2 regions of the Gracilibacillus salinarum genome follow, and region 1 is predicted to be linked to the other one. Evidence: a T-box and tRNA genes for the amino acid it is inferred to sense, from the RefSeq annotation. Region 1 holds a T-box; the other holds one or more tRNA genes.

Region 1 (8,242 bases):
CTGTGCTGCCTTGTGCCGAGGAAGCTTGCTTAGAAGCAATTTTTGCAGACACAGGCACAAGTGAAGTGGATCATCAGCTCGCGCTGAGGCATGAGGAGTCTCCGCCTATTTCTTGCGCTAGAAGAAAGTGCTACAACGTATGGAACATCTAAAAGCAGTGGTTCTAAGGATTTTTCAATAGCTATTATATATGCATACGATCAATATGTTAGATCTTACAAAATTTGTAAAGTCCCAATTTTAGCGTAGGCCAACCACGGAGACTCCCGCGGGATTATGCAGGCGCTGAAGCTAACTTTGTGAAGCGCTCTTCTTCACAAAGTTAGCTTCAGCCGTGCCCCGCAGGACGCGGAGTGGTTGGCCGAAGCGGTATTCCAGCACATTAAATATCTCAATATGGTGGATGCTTGGCAGCGATGGCTACTTGACATAATCCATATTATAGGAAGTATTATATTAATTAATTCAATTAGGACCGGGCGGTTTATGCCCGGTTTTTCTTATAAGTCAAGAAAGTATAAATTTTGGGCTATATGATGTTCGCTGACAGAAACGGCCACGTCCGGCTCCAGCGCCCAGAGACTAGGCGACTTCGCGAAATCGCCCTACGATAAGTCAACATCGATTCGCAAGCTCACCGTGATTCCTTTATCTCAGTTGATGCCGTCCAGTCGCTACGTTCCTAAACGGGCGCTTGCGCTTTTCTTATACGATAAATAATTAATGTAACAACAGGCAGAACACTAGCCAAGTTTATTTTATGACTTCGCTCGCTTATCCGCTTGTTTACTACGCATTTGTGCTTCTAAGTCTTCTGCATCTGCTAATTCTGAGGAGAATTCTACATCAATACCATCTGTTTTTTCCTGCTTAGGTGTTTGGGCCAAACGATTTTTACCCGCTTTCTTCTTATGTTCATCTCTACCCACTTTTATCATCCTTTCGTTTACGAATACTATATTAGGTTGCGCATTTCAACAGAGAAGATAACCTATTTTTATTGCCATAAACACCATATTTTTTGTAAGTAGACATATATTGATATAAAGGAGGTAATGTATTTATGATCACATTATCGTCACTGCAGTTAAAAGATATTGTCTATATTGAAGATGGTACAAAGCTTGGCAATTTAACTGATATTGAAATTAATATCGATTTAGGGCGAATTTCAAACTTGGTTGTCGCCACTAAAACAAAGATGTTTGGCGTATTTGGAGAGTCACGAGAAGTAATTATCCCCTGGGAGCATGTAATGAAAATTGGCCATGATGTCATCCTGGTAAAAAAGAATGGCAGTTTTTCTACGATACCGGCTCTGCCAAAAGAAGACGATTCTTCCGCATATTCGCAATAAACGACATTGTCGCTGTTATGATCGCACAATATGTGATAAAATGAGGTAAAATAGGGAGGGGTATGATGACAGAACCCTTTGTACGACATGAACAGGAATCAATAGTTTGGATAGAACCATGGATGAATGGTGATAGAAAGATCATAGCAGGTTTTACGACAAAAGAAGGAGGGGTCAGTTTACCCCCTTATGATAGCAACAACCTAGGATTTCATGTTGAAGACAATCCTATGCACGTTTTGAACAATCGACAGTTACTTGCAGAGGCTATTTCTGCACCATTAGATCGTTGGGTATTGGCGGAACAAGTGCATGGAAGCAAGGTGCACATAGCAGAACAAAATGACAATGGCAAGGGAAGTCACTCTATGGATACGGCTATACCAGATGCAGATGGCCTGGTTACGATGGAGAAAGATTTGATCTGTGCTGCTCTATTTGCTGACTGCGTGCCGTTATTTTTTGCAGACAGGAAAAAAGGGATTATAGCGATTTCGCATGCGGGCTGGAAAGGTACCGTAAATAAAATCGCGCAGCAAACGATTAAATCAATGACAAAACTGTCTGCTGATCCAGCTGATATAGAAGTAGTAATAGGTCCAAGCATCTGTTCGTCCTGCTATGAAGTGAATGATCAGGTCATTCAGCATATTGCACCTGACTATCAGGAATGTTATGAGGGTGCAGATGGTCAATACCAGTTGGATTTAAAACAATTGAACCAGCAGATCCTGATCGAAGCAGGCGTATTACCAGCTCATATACACACAACATCGTATTGCACGTCACATGATAACTTGTTTTTTTCTCATCGACGTGACAAGCATCCGACAGGCCGTATGATCGGATTCATTGGTTTGGCCTAAAAGTGAGGAAGGAGTATGAACATGTCTGTAGCACAGAACTTAGCCGCAATCAACCAACAAATTAACCAAGCATGTGAGAAGACTGGACGTCATCCAGAAGACATCACGATTATAGGGGTGACGAAATATGTATCCGTTGACCGGGCTCAAGAAGCATTGGAAGCAACGATCAGTCATTTTGGTGAAAATCGAATCGAAGGACTATTAAACAAATATGAGCAAATCGGCAGTAAAGTGAATTGGCATTTCATTGGTACGCTTCAATCGCGGAAAGTAAAAGAAGTGATCGATAAAGTAGATTTTATTCACTCATTAGATCGAAAGTCTTTAGCAAAGGAAATTAACAAGCGGGCAGACAAGCCTGTTGATTGCTTTGTTCAGGTAAACGTCAGTGGGGAAGGGTCAAAACACGGACTTTCACCTGATGAGGTTGAGCCGTTTATCGAATCATTAGAAGGGTATTCTAATATTAGAGTAGTCGGTTTGATGACAATGGCACCGTATATGGGTGACGATAATCAATTAAGAGAAATATTTCGTTCGTTAAGAAAGCTCCGAGATCAATTGCAGCAAAAAGAACTTAGTCATGCACCATGCATGTATCTTTCGATGGGCATGAGCAATGATTATCAGATTGCCATTGAAGAGGGGGCAACCCATATACGTATTGGTTCAAGCCTTGTAGGACCATATGAAGAATAGAGGTGAATGAACGATGAGTATGAAAGGAAAATTCCGCAATCTTTTCGGACTCGAAGATGAAGAATATGAAATAGTAGAAGAAGAGCTCGAACAGGAATCTTCAGCTGAACCAGAACCAATGAGGAGAAGTCAGCGTAAAGAGGATAAAACAAATGTAGTCAGCTTATCTTCCGTACAAAAGAATACAAAAATGGTATTATGCGAACCTAGAACTTATAATGAAGTACAGGACATAGCCGATCATATTGTCAACCGCCGTTCTGTTGTCATTAACTTGCAGCGAGTAGATAATCAGCAGGCACGACAAATTATTGATTTTATGAGTGGTACAGTATATGCTGTATCTGGTCAAATAAAAAAATTAGGTTCACAGACCTTCTTGTGTACACCTGAAAATATCGAAATATCAGGCAGTATTACAGAAATAATGGAGGAAGTTGATCCAGAGCAAAGGTGGTAAACGATTCAATGTATATGTTATATGAGATATTATATTATGCTATGCAAGCTTATACGTATGCGATCATTATTTATATTTTAATGTCATGGTTTCCAGGGGCACGAGAATCCTCGATCGGCAATTTCCTTGGCTCCATCGTTGAGCCATATCTAGAGCCGTTCCGTAAAATCATTCCTCCTATTGGTGGCATGATTGATATTTCGCCAATCGTGGCATTATTTGTTTTACAATTTGCAATGCGTGGATTAGGATTTTTGTTTTTTAATCTGCTATAAATCCAGTATTACATAGACGACAGGTGATCAGATGGACCTTTATCAACACTTTAGAAAAGAAGAATACCCGTTTATTGATCAGGTTTTATCTTGGCGGGAGGAAGTTACAACTCGTTACCAACGCAAACTCATCGATTTTTTGCACCCTCGTGAACAACGAATACTCCGATCTATTATTGGAAATGATGAAGAATTATCACTTTCGTTTGACGGAGGCTGGGACCATGCAGAGCGTCAAAGAGCGATCCTGGCACCGTACTATGAAGAAATCGCCGATTCAGATTTTGAATTAGAGCTGCTGCAAGCGACTTTTCCAGACAAATTCGTGTCTATCGAACATCGGGATGTACTGGGTGCTTTTTTATCTGCTGGTATTAAACGAAAAAAAATCGGTGACATTGTGATCCATGATAATGTGATACAGATTCTTGTTACTGAAGATATATCAGCTTATCTCATTGCGAACATTACCGGTATTAAGAAGGCTGGTATTCAGTTTGAGAGAACGGCATTATCAGAGCGTTTAATTAGTCAGGATCAGTGGCAATCACGTACTGCTACATGTGCATCCTTACGTTTAGATTTGTTAATAAAAGAAATGTATCAGATGTCCAGACAACAAGCTTTAATACTTATAAAAAAAGGCTTTGTTAAAGTCAATTTTCAAACGATTGAGCAGCCTGCTTTTACTTTGGAAGAAGCGGATATGGTTTCGGTAAGAGGGAAAGGCAGATCACGAATTTCGGAATTACAAGGAATGACAAAAAAAGATAAATATAGAATTAATTACGAGAAATTATTATAATTTTTGCGAAAATTTTGCTGACTTGTCTAAAAAGTATGATAAGATAATGTATAAAAGTAAGACATCTATTAGGAGGTGGCCAATGTGCCTTTAACACCGCTCGATATTCATAACAAGGAATTCGCCAGAGGATTTCGCGGTTATGATGAAGATGATGTAAATGAGTTCCTTGATCAAGTCATTAAAGATTATGAAACAATAATCCGTGAAAAAAAGGAACTGAACGAAAAGGTCGAACATTTAAATGAGAAACTGAGTCATTTCTCAAATATCGAATCAACCTTGAATAAATCCATTCTGGTTGCACAAGAAACAGCAGAAGAAGTAAAAGAAAATGCCAAAAAAGAATCAAAATTAATTATAAAAGAAGCAGAGAAAAATGCCGATCGAATTATCAATGAGGCACTACATAAATCAAGATCTATTGCGTTGGAAGTGGAAGAATTAAAGAAACAAGCCAAGGTCTTCCGCACGAGATTGAAAATGTTAGTAGAAGCTCAGCTTGATCTTTTGGATAATAAGGATTGGGATGGACTCTTCGATATGGATTTTGATCAGGAAGAAGATGAAAAAGAACAAGAAGAATCGACACATTATTAAGCCTTGACGAAATAAGAATTATTACATATAATTCTTATTACAAACTTTTGATGATGTTAGTTAAATACTAGGATTGGGACAGTATATTAATGGATGCTAATATAGCGATTTAGGGATAGTGGAAGCCTAATTTAGTACGTTAATAGAAGATCACCCATGAGTAGTTACACTGAAATATAGTAAGTGTAAACGAATCATTCACGTTACGAATTGCTGAGTGGGCAGTAGGAAAATTTTTGCTGTCTATAAGGGTGGTACCGCGAGAACTCCTCGTCCCTTTTGGGATGAGGAGTTTTTTTATGGTCTGTTAGATTATGGAAATGGACCAAAGAGAATCATGCCACTATTTTATTCAGGTGAATGATAATTATCAACAGAAATTAAATAGGAGGATGCAATTTGGAATACAAAAAAACATTAAAAATGCCGCAGACAGATTTTCCAATGCGCGGTAATTTGCCGAACAAAGAACCGAAACTGCAAGAAAAATGGGATAGCGAACATCTCTATCAGCAAGTACAGCAACGTACAGAAGGAAGACCATTGTTCATTCTCCATGATGGCCCTCCTTATGCTAATGGTGATATTCATATGGGGCATGCATTAAATAAAGTATTAAAAGACTTCATCGTGAAATATAAATCGATGGCTGGCTTTCACGCACCATATGTTCCAGGCTGGGATACTCATGGTTTACCAATCGAACAGGCATTAGCTAAGAAAAAAGTAAACCGTAAGAAAATGACGGTGTCTGAATTCAGACAGAAATGTGCGGAGTATGCGTTGAAACAAGTTGATAACCAACGTACGCAATTTAAACAGCTTGGTGTAAGAGGGGATTGGGAAAATCCATATATCACACTGGATAAAGCATATGAAGCGTCTCAGATTAAAGTTTTCGGTGAGATGGCTAAAAAAGGCTATATTTATAAAGGTCGTAAGCCTGTATACTGGTCTCCATCTTCCGAGTCTGCATTAGCTGAAGCCGAAATTGAATATCAGGATAAACGATCTGCATCTATCTATGTCGCGTTCGATGTCAAAGATGGTAAACAGTTACTGGATGGTGACGAGAAGTTCATTATCTGGACGACAACGCCTTGGACGATTCCGGCGAACCTAGCCATCTCTGTTCACCCGAATTTAGACTATGCAGTAGTAAAGGAAGCAGGCTCTAAGTATATTGTTGCCCATGATTTACTGGAAGAAGTAAAAGAGCAATTAGAATGGCAGCAAGCAGAAGAAGTCAAAACCTTTAAAGGGCAGGATGCAGAATATGTTGTAGCACAGCATCCATTCTATGATCGTGAATCATTAGTTATTTTAGGCGAGCATGTTACGACAGATAGTGGTACAGGACTTGTCCACACTGCTCCCGGACATGGTGAAGATGACTTTATCATCGGGAAAAAATACGGATTGGATGTACTTTGTCCGGTAGATGAAAAAGGTAACTTTACGGATGAAGCGCCAGGTTTTGAAGGTCAGTTCTACGATGCGGCAAATAAAGTAGTAACAGAGAAACTTGAGGAAGCAAACGCATTGTTGAAGATGAATTTCATAACTCATTCCTATCCTCATGATTGGCGTACGAAGAAACCGACCATTTTCCGCGCAACTAGTCAGTGGTTTGCATCGATTAAAGATTTCCGTGAAGATATTCTTTCGGAAATCAAGCGAATTAACTGGTTGCCGGGATGGGGCGAAACAAGATTATTTAACATGGTTCGTGATCGTGAAGATTGGTGTATTTCGAGACAGAGAACTTGGGGTGTACCTATTCCTGTTTTTTATGGTGAAGATAAAACACCAATTATAAATGATCAGACCATTGAGCATGTAGCAGCATTATTTGAAGAGCATGGTTCCAATATCTGGTTTGACTGGGATGCGAAAGATTTACTTCCAGAAGCCTTCAGTTCAGAACATAGCCCGAATGGTGAATTCACCAAAGAAACAGATATTATGGACGTTTGGTTCGACTCCGGTAGCTCCCATCAAGGTGTACTTGAATCAAGGAAAGAATTACAGCGACCTGCTGATGTCTATCTGGAAGGATCAGACCAATATCGTGGCTGGTTTAATTCATCGATCTCAACAGCTGTAGCTGTAACAGGCAAATCACCGTATGAAACTGTTATTAGTCACGGTTTTGCACTAGATGGTCAAGGGCGCAAGATGAGTAAATCGGTAGGTAATGTCGTTGTCCCTTCAAAAATTATGAAACAATATGGTGCGGACATCCTTCGTTTATGGGTGGCATCTGTTGATTATCAGGCAGACGTTCGTATTTCTGATGAAATTATTAAACAATCTGCAGAAGGCTATCGAAAAATTCGAAATACGTTCCGCTTCCTGCTAGGTAATTTAGCTGATTTTAACTTAGAAGATAAAGTGTCTGACGAACAATTAGAAGAAATCGATCGTTATATGCTATACCGTTTGCAACAAGTGATCGAAAAAGCGCGTAATGCATATGATGCGTATGATTTCTCAACCGTTTATCAAACGATCCATCATTTCTGTACAATCGATCTAAGCTCTTTCTATTTAGATTTTGCAAAAGATATTTTATATATTGAAGCAGAAAATGATCATAGACGACGTAGCATTCAAACGGTATATCATGAAATCATTACGTCACTTGTTCAGCTGTTGACGCCGATTCTAACTCATACAATGGAAGAAGTGTGGCAATACATTCCTGGAGTAGAAGCAGCTTCACCACAGTTAACAGATATGCCAGCACCAAAAGAATTACCTGGCCAAGAGGCGTTAGCTGCTAAATGGTCTCAATTCATGGAAGTACGAGATGATATTCTCAAAGCATTAGAAGAAGCTCGTGCAGAGAAAACAATTGGTAAATCGTTAGAGGCAAGGGTAACGATAAAAGCTAATAACCAGGAGATTGCGACGTTATTGCAGGAAATTCCTTATTTACATCAGTTATTGATCGTTTCCCATGTTGAAGTGGTTGATCAACTGGAAGATGGTAAGCAATACGATCATGTCTCTGTTCATATTAATAAGCATGATGGCGAAACGTGTGAACGTTGCTGGGTTGTTGCGGATACAGTAGGCGAAGATCCAGACCACCCAACACTGTGCCAGCGCTGTGCACAAGTTGTCAAAGAAAATTATCAGGATTTAGCAGAGTAACCATCTGCCAGGAGGCTG
Region 2 (8,242 bases), 540 kb from region 1:
CGTAGCAATGTAGACCCAAATCGCTACAATAAAAATAAATAATCCTTCTCGTAAACCTTGAAATACATGCGCATTAAGAATGTATCGCCAGTTGTTGTTTGTTTTTCTCTCCTCCACTACACGCCGGAACAGAAAGCGACCAGTAGCTTTTCGCTTTTTGAGGAAAAACGAACAAATTACAGCTAATAAAAATAAAAAAAAGGATATAAAAAAAATAATACTATACCCTTGAAAATTATCTAGCTTCGAAATAATATATCCTGCCACAAAAGGGCCAATCATACCACCTAACGATTGTAAGACCCCCAGTATACCATTAAAAAAGTCACGGGATTCAGGCTCGGTTACCTCAAACGTTAACACGTTAAATGCTAACCAATAAAAGCCATAACCAATACCTAAGATTGCCCCTAATAAGTACGGTATATTAGAAGCTTGTTCACCTACTAACAACACTGTGACGTAGAATATCGACAAGAAAGCAACTCCAAAGCGAATAATAAGTGTCCGGTCTACTTTCTTCGTAAACTTACCTGCTATTACAAACGCAATCGGTTGTAATAGGTAAATAAATAAATTATATACCGCAATATCTACATAGTTGCCTGATTGCTTCCATAAAAAAACATTTACGAATGCATTCGATAAAAATGTAGCTAACGAATACAGTCCGCCAATCGTTAAAAGTATCTTTAAATCCTTACTATTGGGTAATCGGTTTGTCGAAGATTTCGGCTTATGATTCATCGTATACACCTCACTACAATCTAACCTTTATTTTGATCCAGAAAGTAGGAGTTATGCATATGAATCCTAGATAGAGGCACAAAACACAAAAAAAGGACTATAGTCTCAAACTATAGTCCTTGTTGTGTTCGTGTTAATTATTTTGCTTCATTATATAAGCTTGCTACTTTATCCCAATCCACTACATTCCAGAATGCCGCAATGTAATCAGGGCGTTTATTTTGATATTTAAGATAGTACGCATGCTCCCATACGTCTAATCCTAAGATAGGTGCTTTACCTTCTGAAATAGGAGTGTCTTGATTTGGTGTGCTGATAATTTCAAGGTTACCATTGTTTACTACTAACCAAGCCCAGCCTGAACCAAATCGGCCTGCTGCAGCAGCTGCAAATTCATCTTTAAATTTGTCTAGGCTGCCGAATGTAGCATTAATCTGATCTGCTAATTCACCTGTTGGTTCACCGCCGCCATTTGGAGATAACAATGTCCAGAATAAGCTGTGATTAGCATGTCCGCCACCGTTGTTACGCACTGCTGTACGGATATTTTCAGGTACCGCATCAAGATTTGCAAGAATGTCTTCGATTGATTTACTAGCTAAATCATCATGACCTTCAAGTGCAGCATTTAATTTTGTAACATAAGTGTTGTGATGTTTAGTGTGATGAATGTTCATTGTCTCTTTATCAATATGAGGCTCTAATGCATCATATCCATAAGATAATTCTGGTAATGTAAAGTTTGCCATGTTTAATTCCTCCTATTTTTTAATTAGAAAGTATAAAAATCTCTCTATTCAGAATGGTATCAAATCATTTTATTGAAATGCAACTATTTAGCATTTCTTTTTTTAATATAATTTATACAAGGAAGGATAAAAAATGATATGTAATTAAAATCAAATAAAAAAACAAGCCCTTTTCTTTGCTTGTTTAAAATGGTGGCTCGGGACGGAATCGAACCGCCGACACACGGATTTTCAGTCCGTTGCTCTACCGACTGAGCTACCGAGCCAATCACTTATGAAATTAAACCAATTATTATGTAACATGGCGGAGGAGGAGGGATTCGAACCCCCGCGGGCCGTGAAGCCCCTGGCGGTTTTCAAGACCGCTCCCTTCAGCCGGACTTGGGTACTCCTCCGAATGTAATTGGTGGACCCTGCAGGATTCGAACCTGCGACCGATCGGTTATGAGCCGATAGCTCTAACCAACTGAGCTAAGGGTCCTATCTTACTTATGTTTTTAATGGGGCGACCGGTGGGGATCGAACCCACGTATGTCGGAACCACAATCCGATGTGTTAACCACTTCACCACGACCGCCATTATTATGGTAGCGGCGGAGGGAATCGAACCCCCGACCTCACGGGTATGAACCGTACGCTCTAGCCAGCTGAGCTACACCGCCATGGCTCCACAGGTAGGATTCGAACCTACGACCGATCGGTTAACAGCCGATTGCTCTACCACTGAGCTACTGTGGAATGAAAATGAAATTATGTAATTACTGAAGCGACATTTAATAATTTACCATATCCATATTAGATCGTCAACAGTTTTGTTAGATTTTTTTATTTTTTTTGTCGAAAGGGATGAAAGTAGCCTGAAATAATCCAGACTACTTCCCACTATCTATTGTTTATAACGTTCGCCTAATACTTCATCTGCAATGTTTACTGCATGATCGCCTATACGTTCTAGGTTACTGATAATATCAGCAAAAACAATTCCTGCAGCACCAGAACAAGCTCCTTCGTTCAAACGTATAATATGTTTCTTTCGGTACGTTCTTTCCATTTTGTCAATTTCATTTTCTTTTTGTACAACATTTAAGGCTGCTTCTCTGTCCATTGTATCGAGAGCTCTAATAGCCTCTTTTACTGTACTGATCGTTAAATCAAACATGTCATTTAAATCGATCATTCCTTGCTCAGTAATATCAACTTTATTGGACATTTTAAAATGGACCAGTTCAATAATATTTTCAAAATGATCACCAATACGCTCAATATCGCGAACCGAATTAATCAATGCAGAATGTTTGTTAATTTCTGATTCCGAGAAATCTTTTTTAGATAAATCGACCAGATAAGAAGTAATTTCACGATCCAGATTATTTAATGCCCCTTCAATTTGAATAGCAAGTTCAGAGGTCTTCGGATTTTGTTTGTTTAAGAACAGACTTGTTTCTTCTAATCCTTTCGTTGCATACTCACCCATTCTGATTACTTCGGCTTTTGCCTGATCTAATGCGACAGACGGTGATTGCTCAATAAAAATTGGATCTAAATGTTTTGGTTTATATTCTATTTCTACGTCCTCACCCGGGATGATCTTGGTTACAAGTAATGCTAATAAACCGATAAACGGAAACTGTACTACAGCATTTAGTATATTAAATATACCATGTGCATAAGCAATAGTCATCGACGGATTTAATTCAAGTGCACCTTGAATATAAGTAATAAAATTACTGTAAGCTCCGATGAAAATTATTACTATTGATGCCCCAATTACGTTAAATATAACATGAGTCAATGCTGCTCGTTTCGCTGCAACAGTTGCACCGATAGATGCTAATACCGCAGTGATGGTTGTCCCGATATTATCCCCGAATAATACAGGTAAGGCTGCTTTTATTTCGATTGCACCTTCCATCATCAAGCTTTGCAATATACCAATGGTTGCACTTGAACTTTGAACGACAACAGTAAACACTGTTCCAATAATAACACCAAGTATTGGGTTATTCGACATGTCCACCGTTAATTCATGAAATGCTTGTAAATCACGTAATGGTTTTAGGCCTGAGCTCATTAGTTCCAGTCCAAAAAACAATGATCCGAAACCAAAAATAGTGATCCCGATATTGGTTACTTTACTATTTTTAATAAAGAATATTAGTAGTGCGCCGATACCCATGATAGGAAGCGCATATTCACCCAGATCAAAACCGATGATAAATGCTGTTACTGTTGTACCGATGTTTGCCCCCATAATAACACCGATAGACTGTCGTAACGTCATAAATCCTGCGTTTACTAAACCTACTGTCAAAACAGTTGTCCCCGAACTGGATTGAATTAAGATTGTTACAATAATCCCGGCAAGTACACCCATAAAAGGATTGCTGGTAAATTTGTCTAGAATATCTCTTAATCGGTCACCGGCTGTTTTTTGTAATCCTTCACCCATGTACTTAATACCTAATAGAAAAATACCTAAGCCAGCAACAAACTCCAAGATCATAGCTTGTACATTTAAATCCAAAAGTGTTCATCCCTTCTCACAAAATCTTTTCTTTCTTTTTAGTATGACCATTGTGTCGAAAGTATTGCTTAAAAACCATATCCTTTTTCATTTCCGACATAAGTTGACAAACTTTCCGCACACACCAATTCATTATTAATGATAGGCATCTAATTTGTAAAGGCTTTTTAAATAAAATTTACAAAAGCTTAACACTTATTTTTATTGTACCAAGTTATTCCATAATTGAAAGCGATTCAACGATTTTTTTGTTCCATACTTTTCCGAATATGTGTATAAAATGTATAATAGAACAACCTTTTTTATGTTGTATTCGATACTTGGCGTGTTCTGATGAGGAAGAATTGATGTATTAAATAATCTGCTGCTTTATTATATTTCTTTGTAAAAAGCGCAGTATTTTTCCTGTGGGGATGAAGGGGTTGGCCTACGCTAGAATGTGGACTCTACAACTTTCGTAAGAGATAGCATATTGTTGATCACTCATCAATATAAATAACAGCAATTGAACGAATAACATAATGCCTAGATACACTACTTTTAGCTGTTCCATACGTTGTAGCACTTCCCTAAAGCGTAGGAAATAGGCGGAGACTCACGTGGAATCAGCGCGAGCTGAAGATCCACTTCGTCTGTGCCTGTGTCTGCTAGGGTCGCTTCGAAGTAAGCTTCCTCGGCACAAAGCAGCACAGATGTATTTCAAGTAGTAGCCTAGCTGAAGCCGTACCCACAGAACGCGGAGCCTATTTCCGGAGCTTTGCTAAGCAGATAATCTATATCAAAATGACCATTTTGCATTACATTCTTCGATAGAATACATATTATAGGTACTCAGCTTCTTGTTCCATATAATTACTGTTGTGACTGCACTTTTATATATTCTTGACTGATAAAAAGCCTGCTGGTTTTATCCGGCAGACTTTTTCGTTTCTTGTACTAATATTTTGGTTCCATCTACTTTGACCACTTCTACTTCTGTTTGTTTACTGATCCATTTACCTTGTGATATAGCACTATACTCTGCATCATCGATCAACACTGTTCCAATTGGTCGCATATCCGTCGTCGTTAGCCCTTGTTTTCCTACTAAAGATTGATATTTGCTGTTCATACTGGAATAACCAGCTTCTTCTGTTAATTGATCAAATAGTGTAATCTTCGTCCACATCTTACGCTTAGGAAATACTTTCAAAAAACCAAATGAAGCGATCCCACCTATGAAGACACCAATCACTGCATAAAGGCCTGAAACCCAATTAGGTGCTGTGAACCCGACTGATATAACCATACATACTAGTCCAATAACGGCTAATGTACCATCATTCAATATCTTGCCATCAATTAATATCAATATAATACCCACGAAATAGATAACCAGCATGACAAAGAACATGGCTGGATCAAGATAAGACGCAAAAAATATGGAAATAAATCCGAGTCCTAATAAGCTAAACACGCCTTTTGCGTTTACCAAAAGCTCCCCTATTAGAAAAAGGGTTGCTAAGCCAACAATCACAAAACTCATCCAATCTGCTGATAATGTAAACATTATCCTCACCCCGTTCTGTTTTTTTTTACTTATCATATCATACGTATGAAGAAATTATTTCGTTTCAAAATATTATTTTTTCATGAAGTATAAGGTTTGATACTTCTCTTTTATTGGTTTAACCTTTATAATGGACAGTGGTAATGAAGTTACCTAAAAAGGCATATTTAATTATGAAGTCTAAAATCAATTATAAGAACGTAGAATTTTTCCAAAAAGATTCTATATGAGTTTTTTGTAAATCGGAATAAAGGAGCGATTTTATTTATGGCTTTAATACATCGAAAAGATACGCGACCGGTAAAAGTCGGGAATGTAATGGTTGGTGGCAAAAACGAAGTAGTCATACAATCGATGACGACGACAAAGACACATGATGTCGAAGCAACCGTAAAAGAAATAGAACGTCTTGCGGAAGCAGGATGTCAGGTTGTGCGAGTTGCTTGTCCTGATGAACGTGCTGCAAATGCTATTCCTGAAATAAAGAAAAGAATTTCAATACCGCTCGTAGTTGATATTCATTTCAACTATAAATTAGCTCTGAAAGCCATCGAAGGCGGAGCAGATAAAATTCGTATTAACCCCGGAAATATCGGAAAGCGTGATAAAGTAGAAGCAGTTGTGAATGCAGCGAAAGAAAAAGGTATTCCCATTCGGATTGGTGTTAATGCTGGTTCATTAGAAAGACACATTCTTGAGAAATATGGCTATCCAACTGCAGATGGTATGGTTGAGAGTGCCTTGCACCATATCAAAATTTTAGAAGATCTTGATTTTCATGATATTGTCGTTTCATTAAAAGCATCCGATGTTAATTTAGCAATTGAAGCTTATGAAAAAGCAGCAGAAGTTATTCCTTATCCGCTTCATTTAGGTATTACAGAGTCGGGTACATTATTTGCCGGAAGTATTAAAAGTGCTGCTGGTATGGGAGCAATTCTAAGTAAAGGGATCGGAAGTACAATGCGTATCTCACTAAGTGCCGATCCTGTAGAAGAAGTTAAAGTGGCCAAGGAATTGCTTAAAACGTTTGGCTTAGCATCAAACGCTGCCACCCTTATTTCATGTCCTACTTGCGGACGGATTGAGATTGATTTAATAAAAATCGCAAATGAAGTAGAAGAATATATTTCCACCATCAAAGCGCCAATAAAAGTTGCTGTGCTTGGTTGTGCCGTGAACGGTCCAGGAGAAGCCAGAGAAGCAGATATTGGTATTGCCGGTGCCCGAGGAGAAGGTTTACTGTTCCGCCATGGTGAAATTATTCGTAAAGTACCAGAAGAAACAATGGTAGAAGAGTTAAAAGTCGAAGTAGACAAAATCGCAGAAGAATATATTCAAAAACAAAAAGAAGAAGCACAAGAAGTGTAAATAAAAGGCAAGCCTGTCAACAGGCTTGCCTTTTTTATTGCTTATCTAAAATGGTATCAGTATCATCGATAAGATGATCGAGATTATCCCAATTGCGATAGCAGAGTTACCAAGTGTATCTGCGCCTTGTTTTTTAGAGATAAATCCTAAAACAATGGCACCGATAGCCATTATAAGTGGCCATACAAAGAACGATGCAATGGCAGCAATTAAACCGATCCAGCCGAAAACAGGATTTACATTTGATTGCATCTCTGTTTCTTGTTCGTCAGTTGCAACTGGACGGTTAAATTCATTTGCTGATAATTCAGCAGAGGTCTCTGCTTCTCTTTTATATGCCTCATCTACTGCATATAATTCATCTGTATCCACAAACTGATTTGTTTGTGCTGATTCATCGATGTGTTGTCCATTATCAATCTTCGGTGCATTTTCTACATGCTGTTCATCTTGATGATTTGGCATACTATATACCCTCCCTTTCTTTTAGAGGTACAAACATAGTATGCCTCATTCGACTTTGCACTTACGTGGTAAATTCTACTTTGGAACTACTGGGCAATTGCTACAAATTCTTGATATTTACTTGCATTTTTTTGGATTGTAGTTGCATAGGAGCTCTTTGCATGACCGTTATGCAATTTGTATTGCTCTAATCCTGCCATCCCCCGATTATAAGCTGTCAACGTCTCATCCCAGTTATTGTATTGATCATAAAGAAAATCCAGATACACTAATGACAATTTAATCGAATAGTACGGATCGAATAGCATTTCTTGATCATATGGCATCTCAGCCATATCAGCAATCCATGGCGCTGTATTTTTCATGAATTGTGCCATGCCATATGCATGTCCATATTCTGTTTCTGGTCCCACCAGCTCTGTATCAAAACTGCTTCCGGATTCCACCTTCAACAATTCATATGCTATAAACGGGTCTATATCATACTCCTCTGCTTCCTTGACAAGGTAGATTGCCCATGGACGCAAAAATTTACCTTCACTGTCTTCCACCATTACTTCTGCTAAATCAAAAAACTTCGGTAAATTTTGTCTTGTCATTTCTACATCTTTCTGAGTGGATTGGCTTAATATATATTGAGATTGGGATTCCATTTTCTGCAAATCCTGTTCTAATTCAATATTTTCTTCTTCTAGTGTCTGTACTTTTGATTGATATGAATTTATTTGATAATAGCTCCAGGCTACAAACACTAAAATTAATACAATGCCAATCCATTGTATTCTTTTCGTCATCTTTATTGAACACTCCTTCTTTGTAACTACATGCAACCTCGAT

What was found. A T-box is a leader RNA that pairs with one kind of tRNA and senses whether it is charged. The one in region 1 lies ahead of ileS (isoleucine--tRNA ligase), so its partner is inferred to be a tRNA-Ile.
Region 2: it has a tRNA-Ile gene. The T-box ahead of ileS (isoleucine--tRNA ligase) is inferred to sense a tRNA for this amino acid. The anticodon was not compared.

What each region holds. Positions count from the first base shown of each region.
Region 1 is NZ_CP095071.1:191,823-200,064, forward strand. Features, by position in the region: gene MUN87_RS00905 (YfhD family protein) at 759-929, opposite strand; gene MUN87_RS00910 (YlmC/YmxH family sporulation protein) at 1,064-1,357, shown strand; gene pgeF (peptidoglycan editing factor PgeF) at 1,423-2,223, shown strand; gene MUN87_RS00920 (YggS family pyridoxal phosphate-dependent enzyme) at 2,245-2,925, shown strand; gene MUN87_RS00925 (cell division protein SepF) at 2,939-3,385, shown strand; gene MUN87_RS00930 (YggT family protein) at 3,394-3,660, shown strand; gene MUN87_RS00935 (YlmH family RNA-binding protein) at 3,692-4,465, shown strand; gene MUN87_RS00940 (DivIVA domain-containing protein) at 4,550-5,065, shown strand; T-box leader at 5,126-5,346, shown strand; gene ileS (isoleucine--tRNA ligase) at 5,465-8,224, shown strand.
Region 2 is NZ_CP095071.1:730,047-738,288, forward strand. Features, by position in the region: gene MUN87_RS03690 (MFS transporter) at 1-747, opposite strand, end outside; gene sodA (superoxide dismutase) at 885-1,496, opposite strand; tRNA gene MUN87_RS03700 (tRNA-Phe) at 1,687-1,762, opposite strand; tRNA gene MUN87_RS03705 (tRNA-Ser) at 1,799-1,891, opposite strand; tRNA gene MUN87_RS03710 (tRNA-Ile) at 1,901-1,977, opposite strand; tRNA gene MUN87_RS03715 (tRNA-His) at 1,998-2,073, opposite strand; tRNA gene MUN87_RS03720 (tRNA-Met) at 2,082-2,158, opposite strand; tRNA gene MUN87_RS03725 (tRNA-Asn) at 2,160-2,234, opposite strand; gene MUN87_RS03730 (Na/Pi cotransporter family protein) at 2,383-4,020, opposite strand; gene MUN87_RS03735 (NfeD family protein) at 4,928-5,569, opposite strand; gene ispG (flavodoxin-dependent (E)-4-hydroxy-3-methylbut-2-enyl-diphosphate synthase) at 5,837-6,940, shown strand; gene MUN87_RS03745 (DUF4190 domain-containing protein) at 6,986-7,405, opposite strand; gene MUN87_RS03750 (lytic transglycosylase domain-containing protein) at 7,492-8,199, opposite strand.